Regions from separate parts of the Exiguobacterium sp. s102 genome, predicted to be linked through region 2. Evidence: riboswitches for the same ligand, from Rfam matches in the RefSeq annotation. Region 2 holds a riboswitch; each other region holds the start of a gene.
The links. Region 2 has a riboswitch for lysine ahead of KNQ02_RS13300 (amino acid permease). Riboswitches for the same ligand answer to the same signal wherever they lie in the genome.
Positions count from the first base shown of each region.

Region 1: it holds a riboswitch for lysine, as region 2 does, so the genes downstream of both, KNQ02_RS10690 (Na+/H+ antiporter NhaC family protein) here and KNQ02_RS13300 (amino acid permease) in region 2, are expected to answer to the same signal.
Region 3: it holds a riboswitch for lysine, as region 2 does, so the genes downstream of both, KNQ02_RS11935 (aspartate kinase) here and KNQ02_RS13300 (amino acid permease) in region 2, are expected to answer to the same signal.

Region 1 is NZ_JACSML010000003.1:178,119-188,541, reverse strand. Features, by position in the region: gene htpG (molecular chaperone HtpG) at 1-914, shown strand, start outside; gene KNQ02_RS10690 (Na+/H+ antiporter NhaC family protein) at 1,280-2,863, opposite strand; lysine riboswitch at 2,968-3,143, opposite strand; gene manA (mannose-6-phosphate isomerase, class I) at 3,253-5,061, opposite strand; gene KNQ02_RS10680 (PTS sugar transporter subunit IIB) at 5,212-5,508, shown strand; gene KNQ02_RS10675 (PTS sugar transporter subunit IIA) at 5,513-5,842, shown strand; gene celB (PTS cellobiose transporter subunit IIC) at 5,857-7,194, shown strand; gene KNQ02_RS10665 (glycoside hydrolase family 1 protein) at 7,225-8,646, shown strand; gene KNQ02_RS10660 (GntR family transcriptional regulator) at 8,729-9,457, shown strand; gene KNQ02_RS10655 (uracil-DNA glycosylase family protein) at 9,512-10,258, opposite strand; gene KNQ02_RS10650 (heme oxygenase) at 10,420-10,423, opposite strand, start outside.
Region 2 is NZ_JACSML010000006.1:83,087-93,509, reverse strand. Features, by position in the region: gene KNQ02_RS13325 (DHA2 family efflux MFS transporter permease subunit) at 1-621, opposite strand, end outside; gene KNQ02_RS13320 (HlyD family secretion protein) at 634-1,290, opposite strand; gene KNQ02_RS13315 (TetR/AcrR family transcriptional regulator) at 1,484-2,098, shown strand; gene KNQ02_RS13310 (GGDEF domain-containing protein) at 2,171-3,262, opposite strand; gene KNQ02_RS13305 (MarR family winged helix-turn-helix transcriptional regulator) at 3,419-3,874, opposite strand; lysine riboswitch at 4,046-4,230, shown strand; gene KNQ02_RS13300 (amino acid permease) at 4,343-5,824, shown strand; gene KNQ02_RS13295 (solute:sodium symporter family transporter) at 6,352-8,112, shown strand; gene KNQ02_RS13290 (hypothetical protein) at 8,169-8,351, shown strand; gene msrA (peptide-methionine (S)-S-oxide reductase MsrA) at 8,423-9,370, shown strand; gene KNQ02_RS13280 (DUF2252 domain-containing protein) at 9,440-10,423, shown strand, end outside.
Region 3 is NZ_JACSML010000004.1:169,837-180,259, forward strand. Features, by position in the region: gene alr (alanine racemase) at 6-1,064, opposite strand; gene KNQ02_RS11910 (branched-chain amino acid transaminase) at 1,061-1,993, opposite strand; gene dapD (2,3,4,5-tetrahydropyridine-2,6-dicarboxylate N-acetyltransferase) at 2,019-2,726, opposite strand; gene dapB (4-hydroxy-tetrahydrodipicolinate reductase) at 2,713-3,459, opposite strand; gene dapA (4-hydroxy-tetrahydrodipicolinate synthase) at 3,456-4,337, opposite strand; gene KNQ02_RS11930 (aspartate-semialdehyde dehydrogenase) at 4,360-5,352, opposite strand; gene KNQ02_RS11935 (aspartate kinase) at 5,365-6,564, opposite strand; lysine riboswitch at 6,677-6,855, opposite strand; gene argH (argininosuccinate lyase) at 6,927-8,297, opposite strand; gene KNQ02_RS11945 (argininosuccinate synthase) at 8,294-9,499, opposite strand; gene KNQ02_RS11950 (GNAT family N-acetyltransferase) at 9,621-10,049, opposite strand; gene KNQ02_RS11955 (alanine--tRNA ligase-related protein) at 10,046-10,423, opposite strand, start outside.

The DNA of each region.
Region 1 (10,423 bases), on a different contig from region 2:
TGCCGGACCACTTTAGCTTCGTCAAAGGGATGGTCGACTCGGAAGACTTGTCACTCAATATTTCACGTGAGTTGTTGCAGCACGACCGCCAACTCAAATTGATTGCAAAAAACATTCAAAGTAAGATTAAGACGCAACTTGAAGGACTGCTTCGTGACGATCGCGAGAAGTATGAAGCCTTTTATCAAGCCTTTGGTCGTCAATTGAAGTTTGGAATCTACAATGATTACGGCATGCATAAAGAGACGGTCAAAGATCTTGTCCTGTTCCACTCGGCAAAAGAGAAGAAGCTGGTCACGCTCGCTGAATACGTCGCGGCGATGCCGGAAGATCAAAAATACATTTACTATGCTTCAGGGGAAAGTACGGACCGTTTAGATAAGTTGCCACAGTCGGAGCTTGTCAAAGACAAAGGGTTCGACATTCTGTACTTTACGGAAGAAATCGATGAGTTCGCGATTCAAATGTTGCTCAACTATGAAGGAAAAGAATTTAAATCGGTTACGAGCAGTGATCTTGGCATCGAGCAAGCGGATCAAGCAGAAACGACCGAAACACAAGTCGAGATGTTTACAGCGATGCAAGAAGTGCTTGCTGGGCAAGTCAAAGAAGTCAAAGCTTCTTCACGCTTAAAATCACATCCGGTCTGCTTCGCGACGGATGGTGCCGTTTCGATTGAAATGGAGAAAATTCTTAAATCGATGCCGAACAACCAAGATGTTTCAGCCGTGAAAATTTTAGAGTTGAACACGTCGCATGACGTCTTCCAAGCCATTGAAACGGCCTTTAAAGAAGACCGTACGAAATTTGAACGCTATACGAAATTAATGTACCAACAAGCGTTGCTCATGGAAGGCTTGCCAATCGAAGATCCAGTTGCGTTTGCAAATGAAGTGTGTGCCTTGATGGTGTAAGAATGATCGCTTCAGCGTGTAGACAAACGCTTATGAAGCGTGAACATGCGATATCGAATTGCAATTCGTTCGTGCTTTCCTGTATTTCTCTCACGGTATTACCTAAAAAGCATCACGTTTCGTTGACTCCTACGGGGAAAAGTGCGTTTTTAACGCACTTTCAGAGGCAGGCAAGACCCTGCTCGTTGTCCGTGAGGATCAAGGAGCAACGGCTTGCGCCTCGCCCGAGGAAAGCAACGAAAAAAAGACGCTTTTTATTTCTCCATACCATGTTGTCTACAACTTAAAAAAGGGATTGCACATCACGGTAGATGGCAATCCCTTCTTTTTTTCTCGTCTCGGCTAAGCTGAGCGTTATTTTTTTATTATTCAGCGCGAAGTTCAGTTGGTACTTTGCCGCGTTTCGAGACGACATTCAGGACGACGAGTGCGAGTAAGAAGGCGATAAGTGCACCGATGAAGCCGATGATTGATGAATCGGTTAAACCGAGCACAAGGTAGCCGACTGCCGATGTCGCTGCACCAACCAACGCATACGGAAGTTGTGTCGTGACGTGATCGATATGATGCGAACCGGCACCTGTCGAACTGAGAATCGTCGTATCGGAAATTGGTGAACAGTGGTCTCCGAAGACGGATCCGGCAAGAACGGCAGCGAGCGTCGGAAGTAAGAGATTCGGTTCGACCGCCATGATGAGGTCAGCACCGATCGGCAGCATGATACCGAATGTTCCCCAACTTGTACCTGTCGAGAATGCCATTAAGCTTGCAATCAAGAACAATAAGAAGGGGAGGTACGAAGCAGAAATCGACTTACTGACGAAGCTTGCTAAGTACTCACCTGTTTTCATGTCACCGATAACAGCGATGATTGTCCAAGCGAATAATAAGATGACGACAGCAGGCCACATGGATTTCATCCCAGCCCAGATGCTGTGTCCGTATTCGCGCGCCGGGATTTTCCGACCAATCAACATCAGGAAAGCAACGACTAAACTGATGACGACACCAGCAACGAGTGAACGTGTTACGTCTGTCGCTTCAAATGCACCAATCAACGTAAATGCACGATTGTCAGCAGCGAGTGCCTGAGCACCGGTAAAGAGTAATGCGGAAACCGTTGCAATGACGAGAACGATAATCGGAACGACGAGGTCACGTACTTTTCCACCTTCGTGTTCTTTGACTTCCTCTGCCATCCCCATCGGTGTTCCTTTACTTGCGTCGAAAAGTTCACCTTTTAATGCACGAAGTTCATGCGTCCGCATCGGTCCGACCGCAATCCCTGTGTACGCGATGTAAAGCGTCAGCAATAGAGCGAAAATCGCATAGAAGTTGAGTGGCACGATCATCATGAAAGCACTGAATGCGGAATACTCCGTAATCGAATGTGTCGTCAAGATACCCGCGATGATTGAGATGATGAACGCTCCCCAACTTGAAAGCGGGCTGATGACACAGACTGGAGCAGCCGTCGAGTCAATAATATAAGCAAGTTTTGCACGCGAGACGCCACGACGGTCCGTTAACGGACGACTGACATTCCCGACAGCAAGACTGTTGAAGTAATCATCGATGAAGATTAAAATACCTAAACCAAATGCTGCGAGGCGAGCGCCGCGCGCTGTCTTGACGTGTGTTGTTGCCCATTCACCGAAGGCATGTGCACCGCCCGATGTTTGGATAAGCGTCGATAGAACACCGAGTAATAGTAAGAAGATGAGTAATAAGACGTTCCATTCATTTAACGCCCCATCCGCCCAAAATAGACTAAAGATGTTTTTGCCGAGATAGACGACCGTATCGATTGGATTAAAGCTATGCAGCAATAAAGCACCAATCAAAATACCGACACCAAGTGAAATAACGACTTTGCGCGTCACGATTGCAAGTGCGATTGCAATGACAGCTGGAATGAGCGCAACGATTGAATCTGAATAATTGACCATTGTGTGGTTCCTCCTCTTTTTTTAGAAGATGAGACCCATTGCATATAAAAAAGCAAGGGCACCGGCAACAAAGCCGACACCCTTGCTGGATGCGTCTTTCTTAGCCGAATTGGAGCGCTCCATACAAAACACGTATGGCAATCGAACGGGTATTTCCCAATTCGACCAGTACCATCAAGTCAGACACTTGACGATACTTCGGCAGCATTACCTTTCCTTGATCGTCCTCGTTGTCATCCTCAGATCAAATACTCATTAAGACCGCGCCTCTACCTCATCGATAGAATAGTCATATTCTTTTAATAAGAAAACCTTATCATATTTCAGAAAAAAGTTTCAAGTCTGTTTTTAAAAAAAGTAGTAAAGTCTGTTCAAAAGGAACAATGAAGTTATTCGGCGTTCATCCGATTTAAATGGGCAGCACCGATGACACCGGCATTTCCTTCCAATGCAGCTAAGCGAATGATTGTTTTTTGACGTAACGTCGGGTAGAGACGGGCATTGACGGCTTGTAAGAGCTCTTCCCAAAATAAATCGGCGGAAGCCGTAACACCGCCACCGATGATGACGGCTTCCGGATCAAGTGTGTGAATGATGTTCGCTACGCCTGTTGCTAAATGATTTACGAAACGAAGCCTTTCCTGTGTATTGCCAAGAAGTTGTGCAATAGAAGATTCATTTAATGAATCAGCCCGCGTCTGAAGAGCCGTACCGCTTGCTAATCCTTCGAGTGAGCCTTTGTTCAAGACGTGATGTTCCGGTCCAGAAGCATCGATGATCGTATTTCCGATTTCACCAGCATATCCGTGTGCGCCTCGAATCAACGTCTTTTGATAGACATATCCACCACCGATTCCTGTACTGACTGTCATGTAATAGATGGATGTATAGTCTTGTCCTGCCCCGAACAATGCTTCGCCGAGCGCGGCGGCATTTGCATCATTTTCAAGGGAAACCGGGATGTTGAAGAACTCTTCTAACGGGCGAACTAAATTTACATCGTCCCAACCCGGCAGGTTTGGAGGTGACAATAGCCGACCCGTTGCTGCATCAAGCGGACCAGGCGCTGCGATACCAATTCGTTCGACTTCAAATTCTTCAAGTAGCTTTTGGATGGCTTGTCTTAAATGTTTAATTGTATAGTCCGGGCCAGCAGCCGCCTCTGTCAAAAATCGATATTGTTTTACGACATGGTGCTGATTGATTGCGGCAACACGCGTGTGAGTCCCACCAAGATCAATTCCGATGTGAAGTCGTTGTTTCGGTGTTGGATTTGGACCAGTCAATAGAAGTTTCCCCTTTCCAGAAACGGTACAAGTTACTTTTGCCGGAATCAGAACCGTGTCTCCGGCGGTATAACGCAATTGGTTGATGATCAGCGTGCCACTGATGATAGTGATGACTTGGAAGGAAGTTCGTGGTGCAATCGTAATCATGTCATGGATGGCCCATTCCTCGACAAAAAAATAGGCGTTGGTTGTCAGTAGTCTTGAACAAAAAGAGGTCGGTACATAAGGCTCCTCGTACTGGAAATGAGGAAATTGAATGACTTCGAGTGCTTCTTTAAGGTGGAGTTGACGCGGTTTGTTGGTCGAATGGTCAATTCGATCGTAATCGTACAACCGGTACGTGGTATCAGAGTTCTGCTGGATTTCGATGACAAGACACCCTTCGGTTAAAGCATGAACAGTACCTGCTGGAACGTAAAAAAAATCGCCGGGTGAAACAGGCAAATCAATTAAGCCGGAAGTTAAATCGTCTTCACGGACAGCGCGCAACAAATCAGCTTTTGTTTTGAAGTCATGCCCATAAATAATGGTGGCGTCTGCCGGACAATCGACGATATACCAGCATTCATTTTTCCCGTAAGGCTGTCCTTCTAGGCGACAGGCATCATGATCGTCAGGATGGACTTGAACGGATAAATCATCCGCAGCGTCAATCCACTTAATGAGTAAAGGAAAAGCTTCCGTTGTGTCCATCCCAAAGATTTCAGGGTGATTTGACCATAAATCCCGTAGTGCATCACCGGAAAAACGTCCGGCATTCACCTTGGTTTGCCCGTTTTGGTGATCAGCCAAGGTCCAAGCTTCACCGATGTTTTGTTTGCCTAACGTATCAAATCCATATGCACCAAGCTTACATCCACCCCATATCCGCTCCTGTAAAATCGGCTCAAAACAAATCAGTTCTTCCATGATTGTTCCTCCTCCAAGTTGTTTTCGATTACAACACTACACTTTTTAAAAATAAAAATAAACAAAATAAAAATCAAGTATAGACATGGATGTTAAAATCCGTATAATCAAAGTTGTAAGCGATTCCAAAACGCGGAAGGAATGGTTGAAATGAAAAAAATCATGTTGGCGTGTAGTTCAGGAATGTCGACGAGTATTCTCGTCACTAAGATGCAGGAACATGCCCAATCACTTGGTGAAGAGGCGACAATTTGGGCAGTCGGTCAAGACCAAGCTTTAAAAGAAATGGATGGAGCAGATGTTGTATTGATTGGTCCACAAATGCGCTTTTTATTATCAAAATTTCAACAAGCGACAGATAAACCAGTCGAAGTCATCGATATGATGGCGTACGGAATGGCCGACGGAAAAGCGGCCTATGAACAAGCCGTTAAGTTGATGGGGTGAAGAAATGAAAACAAATGAACAGACGATGGAACAAGTAGCATTCATGATGATTTTGCATAGTGGAAATGCGCGAAGTACGATTCGTGAAGCAATCGAAGTGTACAAGGAAGAATCATTTGAGGCATTTGAGCGGTTATTAACAGATGCCCGAGAACAGTTGCAAGAAGCGCACCAGATTCATTTCGGTCAAGTCCAAAAAGAAGCGAGCGGTGAGCCGACGACATTGTCTTTACTGCTTTTGCATGCAGAAGATCATTTGATGTCGACACAAACGATGCTTGATTTGACGTCAGGATTAGTTGAAATGATGGAACATAAATTTTCTCAAAAATAAGAGGAGGGATTGAAATGGCTGGTAATAGTAAGTGGTTCGATTTGTTGAGTCGTTTTCTGATGCCGATTGCGGCATATTTAAACAATAGCCGCTATCTTCAGACGTTACGTGACGCGTTCATGCTCGCTTTTCCGATTACGATGTTCGGTTCATTAATCGTTGTTATTGCGAATTTACCATTCTTAGATAAATTTATGTCGCCTGGAGTATTGGATGCTTTTAAAACTTCATTAGGAAACGCACCCTCGGCGACGATGGGAATCATGTCACTATTCGTCGTCTTCGGTATCGGATATTATCTTTCGAAAAGCTATGATGTAGAAGCTGTTTTTGGTGGTGTAATCGCCCTTGTTTCTTTTTTACTTTTAACACCTTTCTTTGTAGCAGTCGAAAATGTTGCTGATCCTGTCGGAAATGTCATTCCACTTGACCGTCTCGGTGCAAAAGGCATGTTCCTTGCAATGATGACAGGGTTCTTAGCAGGAGAAATTTATCGATTTGTCGTTCAAAAAAACTGGACGATTAAAATGCCGGCTGGTGTGCCGACTGCTGTGGCTAAGTCATTTTCAGCTCTTGTGCCTGCACTTTTGACACTTTCCATTTTCCTTGGCATTAACATCGCTATCACCTCGCTTTTAGACACGAATCTCCACGATTTAATCTTTAATTTAGTTCAAAAACCACTCGTGAATCTTGGGAACGGTTTGGTTCCGACATTAATCGCCATCTTTTTTGTTCAATTGTTTTGGTTTTTCGGCCTGCATGGTCAAGTTATCGTCAATTCGGTCATGGATCCGATCTGGAACACTTTGTCACTTGAAAACTTAAACGCCTATACGGCGAATGGAGAACTCCCGAATATCATCAGTAAACAATTCATTGAAATTTATACAGTTGGAATTGGTGGTTCCGGTTCGACACTGGCTGTCGTCGTCGCAATCCTCCTTTTCATGCGCTCAAAACAGTTGAAGCAAATCGGTAAGTTATCGATCGGACCCGGAATCTTTAACGTCAATGAACCAATCATTTTCGGGTTACCAATCGTCATGAACCCCCTCATCATGATTCCCTGGATTTTTGCACCGTTGATTACCGTAACCGTTACTTATTTTGCGATGTCGACAGGAATCGTTCCGCCGCCAACAGGAGTTGCTGTGCCTTGGACGGTGCCGATGTTTATCAGTGGCATGATGGCAACGAATTCACTGGCGGGCGGATTGTTACAACTCGTCAACTTCGCCATTATCATGGCAGTGTGGTTCCCATTCCTAGTCTTCATTGACCGCTTGAATATGAAAAAAGAACGAGAAGAAGCGAATGTTGCCGGAGATGAAAATCAACATGTAGGTTGAATTCAAAAATAGAGATAGGACGTGGATGAGATGAATCAAACGGAAGTTACGACGGCAAAAGAACAAAAGTATACGTTCCCTGCAGATTTTTGGTGGGGAACAGCAGCTTCAGCGACACAAACGGAAGGTGCAGCATTTGAGGGTGGAAAAGGACCGAACATTTGGGATCATTGGTACGAACAAGAACCGAATCGCTTTTTCGATGGTGTAAATGCAACGGTAGCCTCTGATTTTTATTATCGTTATGAAGAAGATATTGCGTTGATGAAAGAACTCGGACACAACTCGTTTCGAATCTCGATTTCCTGGTCACGTCTTTTTCCTGAGGGGCAGGGGGAAATGAATCCGATTGCCATTGATTTCTATAATCGTGTGATTGACGAATTGATTGCAGCGGACATCGAACCGTTCGTAAATCTATATCACTTTGATATGCCGCTTGCACTGCAAAACATCGGTGGCTGGGAAAGTCGTGCCGTCGTCACCGCCTATACAGAATATGCTAAAACGTGCTTTTCACTATTCGGAGATCGTGTCAGTAAATGGTTTACGCATAATGAGCCAATCGTCCCGGTAGAAGGTGGCTATTTATACGACTTCCACTACCCGAACGTTGTTGATTTCAAGCGTGCCGTTCAAGTGGCCTATCATTCGATTTTATCGAGTGCACTTGCAATACAGGCCTATAAAGAAACAGAGCAGACGGGTGAAATTGGCATCATCTTGAATTTAACGCCATCTTATCCTCGAAGCCAAAATGCTGGGGATGTGAAAGCGGCCCAAGTAGCCGACGTATTGTTCAATCGTTCCTTCTTGGATCCTTCCGTACTCGGAACGTTCCCGGCCGAATTGGTCGATTTATTGGAACAACAAGGTGCTTTGCCCGAGGTCGTTCAAGGTGACCTGGAACTCATCGCGAAAAATACCGTTGATTTACTCGGAATTAATTACTATCAACCACGACGCATCAAAGTAAAAGAGCACCTTCCGCATCCAGATGCACCTTTCATGCCGGAGCATCTGTTCGATTATTACGAGATGCCGGGAAGAAAAATGAATCCATATCGTGGCTGGGAAATCTACGAAAAGGGAATTTACGATATTTTGACGAACCTGCGAGAGAATTACGGGAACATCAAGTGTTTTGTTTCTGAAAATGGAATGGGTGTAGAAGGGGAGGAACGTTACCGGGACGAGGACGGCAGTGTTCAGGACGATTATCGCATCGATTTCATCGCCTCTCACTTGCAATGGATGCATCGTGCGCTGAAGGAAGGATCAAACGTCAAAGGTTATCACTTATGGACGTTCATGGATAACTGGTCTTGGAGCAATGCCTATAAAAACCGTTACGGTTTTGTCGGACTCGATCTCGCGACCCAAAAACGAACGGTCAAGAAAAGCGGCCATTGGTTCAAACAATTGATTGAAGAGCAAGGATTTACGAAATAACTGAAAAGATGATTAGGATGTCTAGTCCTGATCATCTTTTTTTGTTATATTATTTTTATATGTCTATACATGGGGTGAAGTCATGTCTATAAAGAAACAACCGAAATATGAGAAAATTGCTGATGAACTTCGCAAACGAATCCTAAATGGGGGATATGATGTCGATCAGGCGATGCCGGACGAAATCAACTTAGCAGAAGAATTCGAAGTCAGCCGGATGACGATGAAGAGAGCACTTGAGATTCTCGTCTTAGAAGGAATTATTTACCGACAACGGGGACAAGGGACGTTTATTTTACCATCGAATTTTTCACAAGGACGTATTAACGTTCTGAACAAAGAATCGCAAGGATTGACCAAATTGCTTGGGGAACGGGCTGTTAAAAGCGAAGTACTTCAATTTGAGGTGCGCTTTCCGGAGAAGGAAGTCGCACGACATTTGATGATTGAGCAAACGGATCCGGTCTATGAAATTAGACGTGTCCGCTACGTCGAAGGAGAGGCTTACGTGATTGAGCATACATTTATGCCTTCCTCCTTGATTACAGGTTTAACGAAGGCGATTCTCGATCAATCGATTTACCGCTATATTCAAGAAGAACTTGGTTATACGATTACGAGCTCGCACAAAATGATCCGTGCAGATAAACCGAATGAATGGGATCAAAAATATCTTGGAAATCTCGAAACCGATCCTGTCATCGAAGTGGAACAAGTCGTTTTTTTAGGGAACGGAAAACCATTTGAATATTCATTTTCGCGGCACCGGTATGACAAATTCGTGTTCACATCTGTGCATATCGGTCGATAAGAAGTCCCTGACGTCTCAGCGCGAAGCTGGTACGACAGGGACTCTTTTTTTGATTTAATCCGAACGCGTGAAGTAGTGAATCAATTGTTGGTTGAGGTAGGAACGGTTGTCTTCGAATTGACGTTTACGATGGCCATTGGCACCAGAGGGATGAGGAAAACCCGATAAAAGAAAATGTTTTCGAATCCGTCCTTGATGAAGTAAGGTCCGAACCGTCGCCTCAACGATTCGGCCGAGCGGAATAATCAGGGCAGGTTCGTTTAATTGATTCAATTCTGCTGCGAAGTGTTCATACGCATAGTGTCGGAGTAAAGGGATACGATCTATCTTCGGTTGATGACCACTGTAGTTTTTCCCGCGATAGAAAACAGGATGTTTTAAGATGGAGGTCGCATGGAGTAATTCCTGGTGTTCATTAAATAAAGTAGCGGTCGTCGGAATCGACAGCATTGTTGCAAAATCAAGTTCGTCCAGCATCGTTACGAGATTTCGACGCATCACACCGGAAAAGCTAGCTGAATAATTGGCGATTTTTGCCGCTTCCTCTAACGAAACGCCATGGTGTAAGGCATCGGCCATCTCTTCGAACGCGATTCGCATCTGTTCAAGTCCTGGCGTAATTCCGACGATAATGACTTTTGCGAAAGGATTGATGTAGTCACCGATTGGGGAATAATAGACCGATAACTCATGTTCTGTTTGCAATAAAAAATCTTCTGTACAAATATCTTCTCGTGTCAACGACCGGTCGACAGGCAAATCTCGAATGACTTGTTCAAAAATCGTTAAGGAATCAATCATAATATGTCCTCTCTCTCTAGTATTGGACATATAATAACAATAAATGGAACGATATACAATTTAACCCTTGTTAAATATTGTGCGAGGTTAATTGCAAAATAACGTTTGAAAAATTAAATCCCCGAATCGATTTAAGGATTCGGGGATTTAAGTCGTGTCGATTAA
Region 2 (10,423 bases):
CATCGCAATCCCGAGCATGCCCATCGCAGCTCCCCGTTTATGGGGTGGAAACAATGTCATGAAGACGTTCGTACCGAGCGGCATCAAGACACCGGCTCCGGCTGCTTGGACCACACGTCCGATCATCATGACCGGGAAGTTCATCGCCATCGAACAAATGATCGATCCGAAGAAGAACAACGTCATCGAGACAAGAAACAAGCGGCGAAACGTATAGCTTCGCATGAGGAACGCACTGATTGGAATCAAGATTCCGTTGACAAGCATGAACCCGGTCGTCAACCACTGTGCTGTCGACGTCGTGACGTTGAAGTCGTTGATCAAGACAGGAAGAGCGACGTTGATTAATGTCTGATTCAAAATCGCGATGAACATTCCAATTAACAGGACAGTGATGACTTTCGGGATACTGATGTTTTCCGTTGAAATCGTCGCTTGCGCTTGCGGAGCAGGGGCGGCTGGAATCGCGCCAACCGCTTCTGCTTCAATCAATGTTTCATCAAGCGCCGGACCTCCTGCGCCAGCTACCCGCGGTTGCCGTGCCCGGCGTGCAATCAAATTGACTGCAAGGAACGTGACAAGCATGAACACAATGTATCCAAAGAGGAAGGTCGTAGACATAAGCGTCCCTCCTTAATCCTTATGAATGCGGACGGTCACATTCATACCAGGGCGAATGTCGAGTGATTTTTCTTGTGAGAGCGATACCTTCACGGGAATCACTTGCGCGACTTTTGTATAGTTTGCGTTTCCGTTCGATGACGGCATTATCGAGAACGTGCCTGCTGTTGTCATCCCGATTTGTTCGACTTCACCCGAAAGTGTTGTATCAGGATAGCTATCGACATAGACATCGACGGCTTGACCGACTTTGACTTCATCGATTTCTGTTTCTTCGACGTTTGCTGTGACCCATAATTCATTTAAGTTAAATCCGTAAGCGAGCGGCGTACCGGCACCAACAAAGCCGTTCTCTGTCGCCATCGACTGAACGACGGTTGCTTTTGCTGGCATTTCGATTGACGCATCAACCGGTTTTTGACCAGTTTGTGCTATCATGACGTGACCAAGTGTCGCCCCGTTATCGAGTGTCTGTCCTGTTTTTGCCGTCCAGTCAGTGAGTTTTCCAGCGCCAGGACTAGCAATCGTAATCATCTTACCGTCGATTTTGGCATTTTCTGTTTTGACGTAACTTGTTGCTTGATCGTAGTAATAATAACCGATCGCACCACCACCAATTAAAACGACGAGCGTTAAAATATTGATGATTAATAATTTCTTCATGTTCATGAGTAAGTTGCATCCTTTCTGTTACTAGCTGATCGCCCCAGTGCGGTCTCATAAAAAAGACTCCTCTGGGGAGGAGTAGTTAATACAGTTAATTATATGGGTGCATAACAAACAAACAACCAACAATTTCCGACGAAATGTTGGAAAAGTCTTTGTTAACGGATACAATACGTAAAAAGGAGCTGAATTTTAAATGAATCAGTCGTGCGATCCACGTCCTAAACGTTCACGTGAACGTATTACGACAGAGCTATTTCATTTACTTGAACACCATTCCTTTTCGACGATCACCGTCAAAATGTTGACGGATGGTGCTGAGGTCAATCGTTCGACCTTCTATGCGCACTATAAAGATAAATACGATTTGCTGGATCAAATCGTTGAGGAGCACATGACGTTGCTCGCAGAAGCGATTCGGATTACAGGAAAACAATCGGCCGAGCCTCCGACAGTCGAACGCGTCAGTCGTTACTTTGCACGTTTGTTCATCCACATTGAGCAAAACGAGCGCTTTTACCGGACGATGCTGCTCCAAGGAACAGTCAAGACGTTCATCTCCCGTTTCTTGGATACGTTAAAAGAAAACTACCGTCTTGCTTTCCGGGAGACGACAAGTGTCTCTGTTCCGGTGGATCGGGATTTATTACTGAACTACGTCATTGGTGGTCAACTCGGGCTCTTGATGTCGTGGTTACGAAATGATCGTCCGTATTCCTCCGAGTATATGGCAAATCAGCTCAGTCAGATGATCGTCTTCGGAACAGTTGAAAGTATTGGTTTTCCTCAGACAGGCCTTGGGACTGTCTAAAAAATGAACTAAAAAGTGCCATTCCGATGTGAGGGAATGGCACTTTTGGTGCTAGTCGGATATAACGTTAGATTACGCTTGACGGAATTCCAGCTGTTTCGTATAAATCGTACTTTGGTTACGTCCGTGCTCTTTTGAAGCATAGAGTGCTTTATCCGCTTGTTGCAATGCTTCGAGTGATGTATGGGATCCACCCGAATGGGCAATTCCTAACGAAATCGTAATCTTCAAATCAGGTACATGTGCAGTCGGGAACAGGTTACGGGCGACTGTCGTCCGCGCTAATTCAGAGATTTTTTTCGCATCCTTCAATGATGTGTTCGGTAAAATGATCAAAAATTCTTCTCCGCCGTACCGACCGACTAAATCATCCGGACGTACAATAGAGGCAAGTGTCGTTCCGAGTTGCCGCAACACATCGTCGCCCGCATCATGACCATATGTATCGTTAACGTGTTTGAAGAAATCGATATCGATCAGGATAAGTGAATATCCATCGTCATCCGATCCGACGAGTGATAGGGAGTCGTCCAGACGTCGGCGATTAGCGAGACCCGTCAAGGCGTCGGTCATCGCAAGTTTTTGCTGGTACTGGATATTTTCAAAATGTCGTCGCAGTTCGGCTAATAAGCGATAGGTGACGAGGCCGGCTAATAAATTAAAGAAAATGTACGTAACCGATACTTTGAAAAACGTTTCCCAACTGTTTGTCAGTGCATAGATAGCTGGTAACGAATAGAGAATACCGATTCCGATCATTAATTCAAAAGTCAGCAATGTATTACGTAAAAATCTGCGTGCTATGCCAATTGTCAAAATGAATAAAATCATGATGACGGAAGCGAGAATCGCTCCTTCGATTTGATCAGCAGGTGTAATTAAAAAACGCGTTCCGATAATCATGACTCCCGTGATGAAGGCACTAGGCAATCCGCCAAATAATGTGGCAATCGCGACAGGAATGATACGTAAGTCAATCCGGGCAATATCAATTTGAATGCTGTTGAACATGAGGAGTACAGCAATTGCACCAGCTACACAACCTAAAATAAGGCGTGATTCAAGCTTTGATTTTGGTGTAATTCTTGGTTGATTTCGAAAAGGTAAAAATAAAAGCGTGATCGTCGTGAATAAGAGACAAAAATTTATGATGAAGTTATTCATAATAGACAACAAATCCTCCCAACTCCCCCTGCAGTATACTTCCAATTATATACTTTGAGTATACTCGTTCTACTAACGGTATAGGAGGTCTGAATGTTTAGAATAAAAAAAGAAAAACAGAATAAAACCTCTGTCCTTCTCTTGATTTTTAATTTATTAATTGGATGAGACGACTTCTTCATCCATTGTCGCGAGGATTTTATCAAATACATGGATCATCACGTTCAGTTCCTCTTCAGACAAAGTGCCGAATCGCTCCTGAAGATATTTGCGACGGACGACTTCGAGATTCCGAAAAGCGGCCTCTCCCTCGTCAGTCAAGGCAAGGACGATTGAACGACGATCTTCCGTCGAACGTGTCCGTGTCACAAAACCGGTCTTATAAAGTTTATCTGTCAAAGCGGTGACCTGACTTGTCGCAAGTTCGAACTGTTCCGCGAGTAATGTCGGACGCTGGGGGCCGTTTTCAGATAAGCTACGTAAGATGAAGAATTCACTTCGCGTGGCAGTACCTTCAAACAGTTGATTCAACTCACGGCGCAACGTCCGGAGAATCACGCGCATTTGTTCTTCTAATCGATATGTCAATTGGTCATGTTGTTCTTGTCCCATCTGAGCAACATCCTTTCTGTACTACCTTCTACCATTTAGTGTACTAAAAATATCGGAATTTTACTATGAGCACGGTAGGATTCAAAAATATAAATTGACAAACAAGAAACATATTATGTACTATGTCGAAGTAATGAATTAGTAAATCAACTTAATTAGTTCTCACTCAACCAGTGGGATGGAGGTTGCGATTCTTATGAGTCGGGTTACGGATGTCGTCAAGCGGCAGATGAAATAGCTCAAAAGGAAGAATTGCCGAAATCGTAGACTACTTTGAAAGTCAGCGATTGGGATTAGATCAAACAGGTCTAATACTGTCATGAACCGTTTGCGGTTTATGGGGAGCTATCTTTCACGACGGTAGAATGAGACGCATCATCGATATGTTGCGTTCTCATCTTCCTCTTGGAAGGTGAGGGCGCTTTTTTACGCCCTCTCAAAAATTATAAAAAGAGAGAAGCGACAGACATGAACAATTTACAACAGCAACAACACCCCCTTGATTCCACAGCAGAAGGGCTACAACGAGGGCTTCAAGCCCGGCATATGTCGATGATTGCAATTGGCGGAGCGATTGGGACCGGTTTATTCATCGCGTCAGGTGCCTCTGTTGCAGCGGCAGGACCGGGTGGTGCGTTACTTTCTTATACAATCGTCGGATTGATGGTCTACTTCTTGATGACGAGCCTTGGGGAGATGGCCGCCTATATGCCGGTCGCAGGATCATTCTCGACGTACGGGACGAAGTTCGTCGACCCTTCATTCGGGTTCGCCTTAGGATGGAACTACTGGTACAACTGGGCCGTCACGATTGCCGTCGAGCTCGTCGCAGCACAAATCGTCATGCATTACTGGTTCCCGAACATTCCGGGCGTCTATTTTAGCGCGCTGTTTTTACTTTTAATGATTGGATTAAATTATTTTTCGGTCAAAGGATTCGGTGAAGCCGAGTACTGGTTTGCGATGATTAAAGTCGTCACGGTCATCGTGTTTCTTGGTGTAGGAGTCGCGATGATTTTTGGTATCTTTACTTCGGAGCCACCAGCAGGGTTCAAAAACTTTGGCTTAGGTGATGCACCGTTTGTCGGAGGGATTCCAGCTGTCATCGGTATCATTCTTGTCGCAGGTTTTAGCTTTCAAGGGACGGAGCTCATCGGAATCGCAGCAGGCGAGTCGGAAGATCCTGAAAAAAATGTCCCGAAAGCAGTTAAACAGGTGTTTTGGCGCATTTTATTATTTTATGTATTTGCGATCTTCGTCATCGGAATGTTGATTCCATACACAAGTCCGAGCCTTGTCTCAAATGATATTACGGATGTTGCCGTCAGTCCGTTCACACTCGTCTTCGAAAAAGCAGGACTCGTGTTTGCAGCAGCATTGATGAATGCGGTCATCTTGACGTCCGTCTTGTCTGCCGGGAACTCCGGGATGTATGCTTCAACCCGGATGCTCTACACACTGGCACGACAAGGTGATGCACCGAAACTATTTGCGAAAGTCTCAAAAAACGGTGTGCCGCGGAATGCGTTACTCGCGACAGGGGCGATTGGTGCGCTTTGTTTCTTGACGTCGATGTTCGGTGGACAAGTTTATCTTTGGTTACTGAATGCTTCCGGAATGACAGGATTTATCGCGTGGCTCGGGATCGCGATCAGCCATTACCGTTTCCGAAAAGGTTTCGTCGCCCAAGGGCATGCGTTACGTGACTTACCGTACGTTGCACCGGCGTTCCCGTTTGGTCCGCTATTCGCATTTGGCCTGTGTTTCCTCGTTATCGTTGGGCAAAACTATGCCGCGTTCCTCGCTGATCAAATCGACTGGGTTGGGATTGCAGCAACGTATATCGGAATTCCGTTATTCTTGGTCTTCTGGCTCGGACATAAAGTCAAACACCGGACATCGGTTGTCCGGTATGATGAGATGGAGTTTCCGAAACATCCGAAAAAATAATAGTATAAGCTAAAGGACCCTCTCGCTTACGAGAGGTCAGACTATAAGCAAAGTGTTATCGGGAATCGGGAGATCAAGCGTCTTTTTTCGTTGCTTTCCTCGGGCGAGGCGCAAGCCGTTGCTCCTTGATCCTAACGGACAATGAGCAGGGTCTTGCCTGCCTCTGACAGTGCGTTGAAAACGCACTTTTCCCTTAGGAGTCAACGAAACATGACGCTTTTTAGGTAGTATCGTGACGGATTGTCTCTCGTTATCGCATGTTTACGCTTATTAATAGTTTGTCTACACACCAAAACCCTCTCACTTGCGAGAGGGTTTTTTGTGTATAAAAGAACCGAGTGGTTTTCCGAAAGATTTTTTTAGTTTCTTTCCATGATATGTCCCTGCAAGTATGTCAATCCGTAATTGGATTATTTCTTTTTAATAATTTTATTTTTATCTAAAAATATTGTTTCAATAAAGTAAGAATAAGGAATAAATTCTTTACAGTAAACCTACTAAAACGATTGAGATGGAGGAAGTGTGAAATGAGTACATATGAATTGATTTTGACACTGGGTTCGGCCGCGTTCTTCATGGCGCTCGTTGCTTATGTGTCCTATCGCATGACACGAGGAAAGGAACAGGGAGTTGACGAATATTTTTTGGCAGGACGTGGACTAAGCGGAATCTTTATTGCCGGTTCCTTGCTTCTGACCAACCTTTCGGCAGAACAACTGATTGGTTTGAACGGTCAGTCGTTCATGGGGAATATGTCGAGCATGGCGTGGGAAGTCACGGCAGGGTTTGCTGCCATCATCATGGCGATCTACCTGTTGCCTAAGTTTTTGGGGATGGGGATTTCGACGTTACCTGAATTTTTAAGTCAGCGCTATGATGAAACGGTCCGGCGGATGACGGTGCTCTTATTCTTACTTGGCTACATGTGCGTGACGATTCCATCGATGCTTTACTCCGGCGGGATTGCCGTCTTACAACTGTTTAACGTACCGGAGTTATTTGGATTGAGTTATACGCAGTCGCTGTGGCTCGTCATTTGGGTTGTCGGGATCATCGGGGCCCTCTATGCAATTTTCGGAGGACTACGGGCTGTCGCCGTCTCCGATACATTAAATGGAGTCGGCCTTGTCATCATCGGTTTCCTCGTTCCGATTCTTGGTTTTTTTGCACTCGGGGACGGAAACATGGTCGACGGGATGAAGCGTCTCGCAACGACACACCCTGAAAAATTGAATGCGATTGGGTCGTCAACCGACGCCGTTCCGTTCTTTTCGATTTTTACAGGGATTTTGTTTGCGAATCTCTTCTATTGGTCACTCAATCAATATGTGATTCAGCGCGTGCTTGGAGCAAAGGACTTAAAAGAGGGACAAAAGGGTGTCTTGATGACAGGCTTCCTGAAACTACTCGTCCCGGTGTTCATGTTGATTCCGGGTGTGATTGCGTACCATTTGTATGGAGATAATCTAGCGAGTGGAGATTTGGCCTATCCGAAATTAATCACGGAGTTGCTCCCTGTCTCATTGATGGGATTTTTCTTGGCCGTCTTGCTGGGAGCAGTCTTTAGTTCATTCAACTCACTCTTAAATAGTATCGCGACGTTGTTCGTACTCGACATTTATCGTCCGGTCTTTGCGAAAGAAGCGACCGATCGGCAGTTGATCCGTGTCAGTAAAATCTTCGGAACGATCGTTGCCTTGATTTCATTTGTCGTCGCTCCATTCTTAATGTATGCACCAGACGGTCTTTGGACGTTGATTCGTCAGTTCACAGGATTTTTCAACATTCCGATTCTCGTCATCGTCATGATGGGAATGCTCGTGCGGACGATTCCACCGATTGCTGCCAAAATCGTCATCGTTTTTCATGTCATTGCCTATTACTTCTTTGTTTTTGGACTCAGACAGTTGTTCGGAATCGATCACGGAATCAGCTTTATCCATGGCTATGGTATTTTATTGGTGATCGAAGTGCTGTTCATGTGGTTCATGGGAAAATATCGTCCTGTTATGCAGGTGAATCGTCGTCGACCGGTACGTACGACGGGGATGACGCCGTGGAAATATGCGATGCCTGTCTCGGTCTTACTCGTGTCGAGTATCATCTTGATGTATGTCCTCTTCTCGAAAATAGGACTCGCCTATCCGGATGGTATCGTTTCAGGCTGGTTCTGGCCAATCACGCTTGTCTTGCTTGTCGGGACGGTCTTCCTCTGGCGCTTTGCCTTGAAGTCGTGGCATGCGCGGTATACGACTTATCTCGAGGAAGAGTACAAACGAGCGGAATAAGTTCACAGTTGACGGCTCAAATCGATTAAGATTAAAGAAAAACGGAGGCGAGCATCGTGAACTACTGGTACCACTTTAAACGGGCATTCATCCCGATTGCGATTTTATTGATTACATTAGCGATTTATCAAATGATTTATCGTATGAACAACATTTGGTATTCGCTCGGCGGGTTGATTTTAGTTTTTGCAGCGATTTATTTTGTCATGCGACGCCTGAAGGCAAATCCAGAAGATTGAGTGAGCAAGATAGTAGGGGCATGCTTTAAAAAGCAGTAGACTAGAGAGATAGAAAGAGGAGGGGAAGATAGATGGCAAAAGCAATATTTGCAGGTGGTTGTTTCTGGTGTATGGTCAAACCGTTTCATAAGTATGATGGTGTCGACCAGGTGATTTCCGGCTACACCGGTGGTCATACAGAAAACCCGACCTATAAAGAAGTTTGTTCTGAGACGACGGGACATCTCGAAGCAGTCGAGGTGACGTATGATCCGTCTGTCATCACATATGAAGAATTACTTGAAGTATTTTGGCGTCAAATTGATCCAACGGACGGTGGCGGTCAGTTTAATGACCGAGGTCAATCGTACGAACCCGCTATTTTTTATGTTGATGAAGCGCAAAAGCAAGCGGCGGAACAATCAAAGGCAGCTCTTGATGCTTCTGGTCGTTTTTCAAAACCGGTTGCCGTCGACATCCGTCCGGCAGCACCATTTTGGCCAGCGGAAGAATACCATCAGGACTACTACAAAAAGAATCCGTTCCGCTATCAAATGTATAGTGTCGGATCGGGTCGTGCCAAGTTCGTCAAAGAAGCTTGGAAAGATCACGGTAAGGAACAGGAATTGAAACAACGCTTAACACCCATCCAGTATAAAGTGACACAGGAGAGCGGGACAGAACCGGCCTTCCGAAATGAATACTGGGATGAAGAACGTCCGGGGCTGTATGTCGATATCGTCGATGGAACGCCACTCTTCACGTCAAAAGACAAGTTCAACTCAAGTTGTGGATGGCCGAGTTTCGCGAAGCCGATCGCAGAAGACAAGATGGAAGTAAATCTTGATACGACGCACGGCATGACGCGGACAGAAGTTCGTTCAGCTGATGCCGATAGTCACCTCGGTCATATCTTTGATGATGGTCCAAAAGAGCTCGGTGGTCTGCGTTACTGCATCAATTCCGCTGCTCTTCGATTTATTCCGGTAGAAGAGCTTGACTCTGCCGGATATGGGGAATATAAAAAACACTTCGAGTAAGTCAAATCGTAAGGCAGCAAAACGAATTCGTTTTGGCTGCCTTTTTTAGAATCGAAAGGAGGTCATGTTTTGTTTACAGCAGTTTATGATGACATTCGACAGATGACGATTGCCAAAGTATTGGATTTTTATGATGATAAAGTGCGAGGACTCGATGAAACGGCTCGACGGAAAAAGTATGACAAGATGAGCCAAAGTCCGTTTCTGTTTTTCCGCGGCAGTTCCCATCTGTTTTACTATGATTTGACCCGTATTCCATTAGGGTTCGACACACCGGTTGAGACACCGACATGGATTCAAGGCGATCTCCACTTTGAGAACTTCGGTGTTCATGGAAATGCGAAGGGTGAAATCATTTATGACGTTAATGACTTTGATGAAGGGTATCTCGGATCCTATCTTTACGATGTCATCCGGATGGCCGTTTCGGTCCGTCTATTTGCAGACGAGGTCGCTTATGATGCGGAACCGGCAATTAAAGCCTACATTGAAAACTACTTACACGACCTTCATGAATACGCGAATGGTAAAAATCCGAGTGACATCTGTTTTACGGTCAAGAATACGAAAGGACCGATTCGAAAATTAATTAAAAAAGCTGAAAAGAAGAAAGCAGACTTGCTTGGTGAACGAACTACTGTGATTGATGGACACCGGAAGTTTCTTGATCTACCGGATATGAAGCGTGTCGAAAAAGAGACGTACGCAGCAATCGAAGCGATCTGGCCGGATTACATTGCATCAGTCGATGAGAACGATCGAAGAGACGACGCGTTTTATACGATCAAGGACATCGTCCACAAACTGGATAGCGGAACCGCCTCGATTGGTCTGGAACGCTATTACATTTTGATCAATGGGGAAGGGAAGGAAGAGCCGGACGTCATCCTTGAGATGAAACAAGCACAAACGGCTGTGCCGTCCTTATTCGTTCCTGTTTACCGCGAAGATGTCGAGACCGTCCATCAAGGATTACGGGTCATCGCGTCTCAAAAAGCGATGCAAGCGCATGAAGATCCTCACCTTGGATACGTGACGATGCATCAAAAGGAG
Region 3 (10,423 bases), on a different contig from region 2:
CCTCCTTATAGATAACGGTGTGCCAATCGCCATGAGCGTGCACACATCTGTTCCGAATTATTTGCCGTTCCCGTCCGTGTGATGTCGTCGATTTCAATTCCGTCCCCGTACAAGACGACTTCATCCCCGACTTCGACTGTCGAATCAACGGCAACGAACGTATGGCTCATGAATAATTTACTAATGATTGAATACGGTTTCCCGTGAATCAATACAGGTAAAGCGGACCGCCCTCGGACGACCCCGTCTCCATAACCGACCGGTAAGACGGCGACACGAAGCGGTTGATCCGTCGTGTAAGACGTACCGTATCCGACGTGTTCGTCCGCCCCAACTTCACGGATTTCAACGACTTCTGTCGTCATCCGTAATGTAGGGACTAACCAGTCCATCTTTTCAATCGGTGAATAACCGAACAAAAAGATACCGGGACGAACATAGTTACAAAAGGCGAGGCGCTCGTCATGTTTGACGATCGTCGCACTATTTTCAGCATGCATGTACGTAAATTCATGTTGTGTCTGGACGACGTTCGCAATCGCTAAGAAACGCTCGACTTGTCCATCATGGTCCGCTCCCGGCTCGTCTGCGAGCGGAAAATGTGTATATAGCCCTGTCAAACAGAGCTGTTGCTCTTGCACTACTTCAAGGACTGCTTGCGCTTCTTCAAGTGAACTGACACCAAAACGGTTCATCCCGACATTGACCTTTAAATGGAGTTCGATGTTCGAAAGGTCTGCTTGATACCGCTTCAACCAATCTACCGACGGGATTCCAAGCGCGATGCCATAGTCTCGAGCCGCCTCGAACTGAGTCGCTGGATTCATCGCTAAGACATAACTGTCTGGAAAATTCGTTTTAATTTCAATTGCCTCATAAACTTCAGCGACAGCGAAATGATGCACGCCCGCTTCCATCAATGTCCCGACCATTTCAAGCATACCTAAGTTATAGGCATTATTCTTCACCACGGCGAAAATCTGTTTTTGCGATCGAGCGAAGACCGATGCGACATTTTGTCGCACCGCTTCCCGATCGATTGTTACGCGTGTACGTGTATTCATTCAGCTACCGCTGGTGTGACGTGTGTCAACCAGTCTGCATATTGCGGGAGTTGTCCTGAGACCGTTTGTCGGTAAAGCTCGAGTAATTCATCCGCGACAGCCCGTGTTCCGCCGTTGATTGTAATATGGTCGATTTCACCAACACTCGTGATTTCTGCCGCTGTCCCTGTTAAGAAAATCTCGTCTGCGACATACAGCTCGTCACGCCCGATATGACGTTCGACGACCGGGTACCCTTGATCTTGCGCGAGGCGCATGATGACTTGACGCGTGATGCCGTCAAGGACAGAACAGTCTAGTGACGGCGTGTAGATTGTCCCGTTTTTCAACATGAACAAGTTCGCGACACTTGCCTCACTGACATTACCGTTCATATCGAGTGCGATTGCTTCGTCAAATCCATCACGAAGGGCTTCGCCTTTTAAGAGTTGTGAGTTCATATAGTTCGCAGCGGCTTTCGCTTGCATCGGCATCATCGTTGACGATACCCGACGGTAAGAGGCGACTTTCGCACGAATGCCGACACCTTTATCGAAGTATTCACCAAGTTCCCAACATGAGATGCCGACGTGAACCGTCGTATCTTTTGCCATCAAGGCTTGCCACGGTGTACCGAGGAAAACGAATGGACGGATGTAACAAGACTCAAAGCCATTTTTCGCAACGAGATCAATCGTTGCCTGGACAAGTTCTTCCACTGTATATGGAATCGTGACGTGATAGAACGCGCAACTCCGGAAGAGACGTTCGATGTGTTCCGTCAATTGAAAAATTGCCGGACCGTCAGGCGTCGCGTAAGCACGAATCCCTTCGAAAAAACCACTTCCGTAATGAATCGCGTGTGACATGACGCTCGTATTCGCTTCTTTTGGATCATGAAAAATCCCGTCTAACCAAATCGCTTCACCATACTGTGTATCCACTGCCATGTGTTTTCCTCCTCTTCGACGTCAATCAGAGTGAACGTAAATCATCCACTAGTTGCGTCTTCTCTGCTGTTTTTTCGTCTTTCTGTTTGATGACGCGTGCTGGTGTTCCAGCAACGACGCTACCTGCAGGGACGTCTTCTGTGACGACACTGCCTGCTGCAACGACTGCATCTTTTCCGACACGGACGCCTTCCAAGATGACGGCGTTCGCTCCGATCAAGACACCATCTTCGATGATGACCGGTGTTTTTGAAGGTGGCTCAAGGACACCTGCGACCACGGCACCTGCGCCGACATGAACGTTTTTCCCAATCGTGCCACGTGCTCCGACGACGGCGTTCATATCAATCATTGTACCATCTCCGATCGATGCACCGATATTGATGATTGCACCCATCATGATGACGGCGTTATCGCCGATGACGACATGATCCCGAATCCACGAACCCGGTTCGATTCGCGCATTCAAGTGACGTGTGTCAAGCATCGGTACAGCACTGTTCCGACGATCGTATTCGACGTGGACGTCCGTGATTCGGTCTGAATACTTTTCTAAGAAAGTCGCAGCAAGTCCTGCATCTGCAAAGAAAATTTTTGATTCATCCGATCCGAAAGCTGTCGCCCCTTCAATCGTCAAGCCCGCTAAATCGCCATTGACGTAAAGTTTGACCGGTGTCTGTTTTTTAGCATCTTTAATGAATTTCGCAATTTCGTAAGCATCAGTTAGTAACATGTGAATCCTCCTGTGAGTAGAGCGTCTCTAACGTGTAGAGTCCCGCCGATTTTTGAATGAGTGCTTCGGCTGCTTTAATCGCACCTGAAGCAAATACTTTTTTTGATAATGCCGTGTGCTTGATTTCAATCAATTCATCGACCCCGGCGAACAACACTTCATGTTCACCGAAAATTGTTCCACCACGCATCGAGTGCATGCCGATCTCAGACGCTTGGCGTTTTTCCCGTGTCGATTCACGTTCATAGACCGGCTGGACGTCACGGAGTTCTTGAATCGTCCGCAATAAGAGTTCTGCCGTCCCGCTTGGTGCATCGACCTTTTGATTGTGGTGCTTTTCTAATAGTTCGATATCGAACGAACTGGCGAGTGGTACGAGCACCTGTAACAATTGCTGCATCATCGCGATCCCGAACGACATGTTGTACGACTGAAAAATTGGAATTTCAGTCGAAGCGTCTTTTATCGTTTGTAACTCCGCTTCCGAAAATCCGGTCGTCGCGATGACGAGCGGTGTTTTCGTTTTGAGGCCATACGCCAGTAAATCCGGCAACAAGCTCGGGTGAGAGAAATCGATGATGGCATCGACTTCTTCTGTTAGCTCGGACACCGTTTGATACGAAGGAATTTTCTCCGCTGACTTCGTCTGATCGATAACGGCGACAACTTCAGCGGGTGCCAATTCCTCGACATAATGCCCTGTCGCACCATATCCATGAATGGCAAGCTTCATCGAACCACTCCTTTATAAGCACGCATCGTCTCGAGTAAGTGTGCATGCCCGGCTTCGGATTGGCGAACGAGCGGCAAGCGTGGTGCACCGACTGCAAACCCGACTTCTTCGAGTGCTGCTTTAACAGGAATCGGGTTGACGTCACTAAAGATGGCTGCGATGACAGGCATTAAATCACTTTGAATGCGTCGTGCCGTCACTAAGTCGTTTGCGAGCACGGCTTCAGCAAGCGCTTGTGTTTCTGCCGGGTACGGGTTCGACAGGACCGAGATGACACCTTGTGCTCCCCATGCCATGTACGGCAGGATTTGATCGTCGTTGCCACAGAAGACTGCAAAACCTTCGGGGAGTGCCGTCATCAATTCACCCATGAAACTGACATCCCCGCTCGCTTCTTTGAATGCTTGAATGTTCGGATGCTCCGCGAGTGTTACAGCTGTCTCAACTGCAATCGCGACACCCGTCCGTGAAGGTACGTTGTATAACATGATGGGTAATTCGACAGCATCCGCGACTGCGGTAAAGTGAGCAATCAAACCGGCTTGTGACGTTTTATTGTAATACGGTGTCACGAGCATCGCTGCATCCGCTCCGAGCCGCTGAGCCGTTTTCGTTTTTTCAATCGTCTGTGCCGTATTGTTCGTTCCCGTACCGGCAATGACCGGAACACGACCTGCCGTGACACGGACTGCTGTCTCAAGTAACGTTTCGAACTCTTCGCTCGAAAGCGTCGATCCTTCACCTGTCGTCCCGGCGACGACGAGCGCTTGGATATTGGCTGCAAGTTGCTGTTCAATCAACTGTTCAAAAACGACTAAGTCGAGTTCACCTGCTGAATTGAACGGTGTCGCTAGTGCTGTTCCTGCTCCTTTGAACATGTTAAATTCCTCCTTAGTATGATTAAGAATGGATGCCGTTTTCTAAAGCATGACGCGCGACCTGGACTGCATTTGACGCCGCGCCTTTTCGAATGTTATCCGCGACACACCACAGATGGAATGTGTTCGCGAGCGTTTGATCTTGACGAATCCGCCCGACGTACACTTCGTCCGTCCCGCTTGCATCAAGCGGCATCGGGTACTGATTTCGCGAAACATCATCAACCAGTACGACGCCTGGCGCGTCAGCAAGTGCTGTGCGAATCGCTTCGACCGTCGTCTCGTTTGAAAACGTCACGTTGATTGCAACCGAATGCGAATTTGTGACGGGAACACGGACACACGTCGCACTGACCGGTAAGTTCGGTTGGTTAAAAATCTTCCGTGTCTCGTCAATCATTTTTTGCTCTTCTTTCGTGTACCCGTCTTCTAAGAAGACATCGATATGCGGCAAGATATTATCATGGATCGGGTGCGGATAGTTGACCGGTTCTTCACCGCGGCTGCCTCGCGCCAAGTCCTCAATTCCTTTTTGACCGGAACCGGAGACTGCTTGATACGTCGTATACGTGATTCGTTCAAAACCTAAGTGTTTGAGTGGTGCCAGGGCAACGACGGATTGAATCGTCGAGCAGTTCGGATTAGCGATCAGTCGGTCGGTGCTGCTGACCGCTTCCGGATTGACTTCTGGTACGACGAGCGGAATCGTCTCTTGCATCCGGAAAGCACTTGAATTATCGACGACAAGTGTTCCGTGTTCTGCCAGCAAGGGGGCATACTGTTCACTGATTGCTCCACCGGCTGCGAATAATGCGACGTCGATCCCGTGATGGATGATGTCTTCCGATAAAGCTGTAATCGTCACGTCCGTTCCATTAAACGAAACGACTTTTCCTGCTGATCGTTCTGAAGCATACGCCGACAGTTGACCGACTGGAAAATCGAGTTCCTTCAAGACTTGTAACATCTTTTGTCCGACGGCGCCTGTCGCACCGATGACTGCTACGTGGTACATGTTCATTCCTCCTTACAGGCTAAACGCGTTCGCGATCGCCGCGACCGTTCGTTCGATATCTGCTTGTGCGATTGTATACGAGATACTGATTTCTGATGTCGTGACTTGATAAAACGTGATGTTCTCGGCACGGAACGTCGCAAATAATTTTGATGCGACGCCCGTTGCGTCACGCATTCCGATTCCGACGACCGATAACTTGGCATGCTCGTTATGACGATCGACTTTAACGGTCGGAAAACGATCGATGATATCTTTCAGTGCCTCTTCGAGAAACTCTTCTTCATCGAGTGGACAAGAGAACGAGAGGAACACGTCACTATCAAAGGTCGTTTGACTGATCATGTCGATATTGACATGGCGATTCGATAACAATTCAAAAATGTCGGCGACTGCTGAATTGGTTTGTGGAACGTGTTTGATTGAAACCGTCAAAACATTTTTCGTTACACTGACGCTCGTGACTGCTTTTTGTTCCATCGTTTCTGTTGCCTCCATGATCCAAGTCCCTCTTTCCGATTCAAGTGTTTTCCCAACAAAGATATGCACGCCGTATTTTTTCCCGAGTTCGACGCTGCGCATCTCCATTACCTTCGACCCCAGTGCACTCATTTCCATCATTTCATCATATGAAATTTGTGGAATCGGCTGTGCCGCTTGATGAATCCGCGGATCCGCCGTATAGACACCGTCGACATCCGTATAGATTTCACAGCGCTTATCAAGGACGGCCGCTAAGGCGACAGCCGTTGTGTCTGATCCACCACGACCGAGTGTTGTAACATCCCCAAGCTCGTTGACACCTTGGAATCCGGCGACGATGACGACATCATAGGTTTCGAGTTTCTTTCGTAACAAGTCCCCGTCAATTTGTTTAATCTTACTTTTTGTATGAACCCCCATCGTGCTGATTCCTGCCTGCGCACCTGTTTGTGATAAGGCTTTTACTCCGACGGAATTTAAGGCGATGCTGAGTAACGAAATCGTTTGTTCTTCGCCGATTGCGAGCAATCGATCGAGTTCACGTCGTTCAGGACGATCCGTGATTGCTTGCGCTTGTGCGATGAGCGAGTCTGTCATCTTCCCCATCGCAGAGACGACGACCACTAATTTTTCACCTTGTTCTGTCCGATTTTTTAAATAATTCGCAATTGACTGAATCTGTTCGACAGTCGCGACCGAGCTACCACCAAATTTAAGTACAGTTGTCACAATCCTATCTCCTTTGTCCCGAAACAGAAAAAAACGACGGGCCGGTAGGAGCGTTCCTACGGCCCGTCGTTATCACGATCGGACAAACGAAGACAAAGTCTTTCGTTCTTTTACGTAAGATAGCGCTCCGAAACATCGGTTTCGGCAGTACAACGGATCTTAACCGTTGTACCAGCAAATGAGAAGAAGCATCTTTCTCATTCACTTCGGCGGATTTCCCCTTTCACATCACTCAGCATGCTCGCTTCAATAAATGATGTTACTGATGTCATCCGCGCCTCTATCTGTCGGTTGTTAGTTACAGTTATAGCAAACATTTTTTGTTAAATCCAGTCATTTGCTAAAATTTTTTCATTTTTCCGTTAATCCGTGAGTTTTTTCTTCGCTTGATCGAGTTGTACAGAAACAGCAGCAAAACCTGTCCCGCCGTAACTTCCTCTTCTTGCTACTGCTTGCACCGGGTCGAGGAGCGGATAAACATCTTCCGCGATGACGGAGTGGAACGTTTGATACGTTTCAAGCGTTAAATCTTTTAAGAAACAATTCGTCTGAACACAATGGAGGACCGCTTTTCCGACGATTTCATGCGCTTCCCGGAAAGGAACACCTTTTGTGACGAGATAATCTGCTAGTTCCGTCGCATTCGAGAAGTCTTGCATTGTCGCCTTCTTGAGCGCTTCTGTCTTAAACGTTGCTGATTCGAGCATTCCCGTAAAGATTTGAACGGATTGTAAAACGGTATCTGCCGTATCGAAGACACCTTCTTTATCTTCTTGCATGTCTTTATTGTAAGCGAGCGGTAATGCTTTCATCGTCGTCAGGAACCCCATCAGGTTTCCATAGACACGCCCTGTTTTTCCGCGAATCAATTCAGCGAAGTCCGGGTTTTTCTTTTGTGGCATCATGCTCGAACCCGTTGAAAATGCATCTGACAATTCGATGAATGAAAATTCTTGCGACGCCCAGATGATGATTTCTTCACAAAAGCGTGAGAGGTGCATCATGACCGTCGAAGCAATCCCGAGGTATTCAATGACGAAGTCACGGTCCGATACAGCATCGAGGCTGTTCGGATAGACGTGCTCAAATCCGAGCAGTTCCGCTGACTTGAAACGGTCAATCGGGAATGTCGTCCCGGCGAGTGCCCCAGCACCGAGCGGCGAAATCCGAATCCGTTTCAAATTATCTGTCAGACGATCTACGTCACGGTCGAACATCCAAAAATACGCGAGTAGATGGTGTGCAAGTGAAATCGGTTGTGCCCGCTGTAAGTGGGTATACCCCGGCATGACGGTTTCGATGTGTACATCCGCCTGTTCCGTGATCACCGTCTGTAAGTTGCGGAGGCTTTCGATTAAATCAAGCACATGTTGTTCCATCCACAAATGTAAATCCGTCGCAACCTGGTCGTTCCGACTTCTCGCTGTATGCAACTTCCCTGCGACCGGTCCGATTTGTTCCGTCAGCAACCGTTCGAGATTCATGTGGATGTCTTCGTCAGCAAGCGAATAGACATGTGTTCCAATCGAAGCTTGTAACGTCTTGAGACCCGCTTCGATTTTTTTCCATTCCGTCTCTTCTAGGATACCTTGTTGATACAACATATTGGCATGGGCGAGACTTCCTTCTAAATCAACTGCCGCAAGCTTTTGGTCGAATGAAATCGATGCCCCAAACGCTTCAGCCTGAGCGGAAGCCCCTTCTGTAAACCGTCCGCCCCAAAGTTTCGTCATTTTGTCACGCCTTCCTGCCGATGAACACTTGCGTGTGTCGCAATCGCAAGACCGTGCAATTTAATGAATCCTTTCGCTGCTTCATGATCGAACGCATCTTCTTTCGTATACGTCGCAAGCTTCTCGTCATAAAGTGACACCGGTGACTGACGTCCTGTGACCGTCGCATTCCCTTTGTAGAGTTTGACCCGTACTTCGCCCGTGACGTCTTGTTGCGTCGCTTTTAAGAATGCTTTCAGACCTTTCGTTAACGGTGCGTGGAACAAACCGTTGTAGATTGTTTCTGCATATTGTTGACTTAAAATCGGTTTGAAGTGAGCGACGTCTTTCGTCAATGTGATGGTCTCGAGTGCGGCATGGGCTTTTAGCAAGACCGTTGCTCCCGGGCATTCATACACTTCCCGCGATTTGATTCCGACGAGACGGTTCTCGACGTGGTCAATCCGTCCGACACCATGTGCTCCGGCGATGATGTTGAGTTCTGTAATCAACTTCGCCAGTGGGTAGACTGTTCCGTTGATTGAAGTCGGAACACCCGCTTCAAAACCGATAATGACTTCTTCTGCTTGATCCGGTGCTTCTTCCGGTGCGACCGTCAGTGCATAAGCATCTTGCGGCGGTTCTGTCCAAGGGTTTTCAAGGACACCACATTCGTTACTCCGTCCCCAAAGGTTCATATCGATTGAATATGGGCTGTCGAGATTGATTGGAATCGGGACATTGTTGTCTTTTGCATAAGCGATTTCCTCTTCACGTGACCATTTCCATTCCCGTACAGGGGCGATGACTTCCAGTGAAGGATCGAGTGCTGCGACCGAAACTTCAAACCGGACTTGGTCATTTCCTTTTCCTGTACAACCATGTGCAACGGCCGTTGCGCCATGTTGATGCGCAACTTCGACGAGCTTTTCAGCAATCAGCGGGCGAGACAGTGCCGAAATCAGTGGATACGCGCCTTCGTAGTGGGCGCCGTATTGAAGTGCTGGTAAGACGAATTCATTTGCGAATTCTTCTTTGACATCAAGAACAATCGATTCGACGGCTCCGACGAGCAACGCTTTTTCTTTGATGACAGTCAAATCTTTTCCTTCGCCGACGTCCATACATAAAGCGACGACATCATAATCCTTACTCAACCATTTGATTGCCACCGATGTATCAAGTCCCCCAGAATACGCTAAAATTAATTTTTGTTTCGTCATTATTAATTCCTCCCTGATTTCGAATTCATCTGTCTGTATAAAAATTCATTATTAATTATATATATACATAGACTTTCAAAAAAAGAAACCCTTTTTACAGGATTTCTTTAAAATTTCTCAATTAAACTTTCTTTTCCATCGTTCGGTGTGGGATGCCGGCATCATCAAATTCGTCGGACATGATGTTGTATCCTAAGCCTTGATAAAAAGGAATCGCTTGAACTTGAGCACCAAGCGTCAAGATGCTCCGACCCTCTCGTCTCGCCACGCGTTCCATTGCTCGCATCAGCTCACCGCCGTAGCCTTTCCCACGTGTCGCAGCTAGCGTCGCAACACGTTCGACCTTCATCCGTTGATCGTCGTAGGGACGTGTCCGTCCTGTCGCGACAGGGCGATTTTGTTCGTCAAGGACAAGCAAGTGAATCGCTGTTTCGTCATGGGTATCATATTCAAGATTACGAGGAACCCCTTGTTCTTCGACGAAGACCCGTTCGCGAATCATTCGGACTGCTTGGTGCTGCTCTGCTGTTTTTACTTGAATCACTGTCATGTTACTTGTTCCTCCTTCAATCGTTCTATGTAAGCAACTGCATCCTCATGCGTGTTGAACATCGCCTGTGCGACGTGCTCGCTACCACCACCACGTCCATTGAACGTCTTCAAATGGACTTTGGCAAATTTCCCAAGGTGGACCGGACTTGATCCTTGCATCAATAATTTTTTAGCTGATTCGTTCCAAATGAGTCCGAGACGTCCTGCTTCCGCAATCGCTTTGACTAGTCTTTCAGAGAATGGCAATGCCTCGTCAGCATGGTTTACGAAAATCCAATCCTCCGTCGACGCCAGTAGTTTATTGAGTTCCGTACGGACATGTGCGGCTTGAACTGTTTCAATCATCCGATTCAAGCGAACGACATCTTGTTT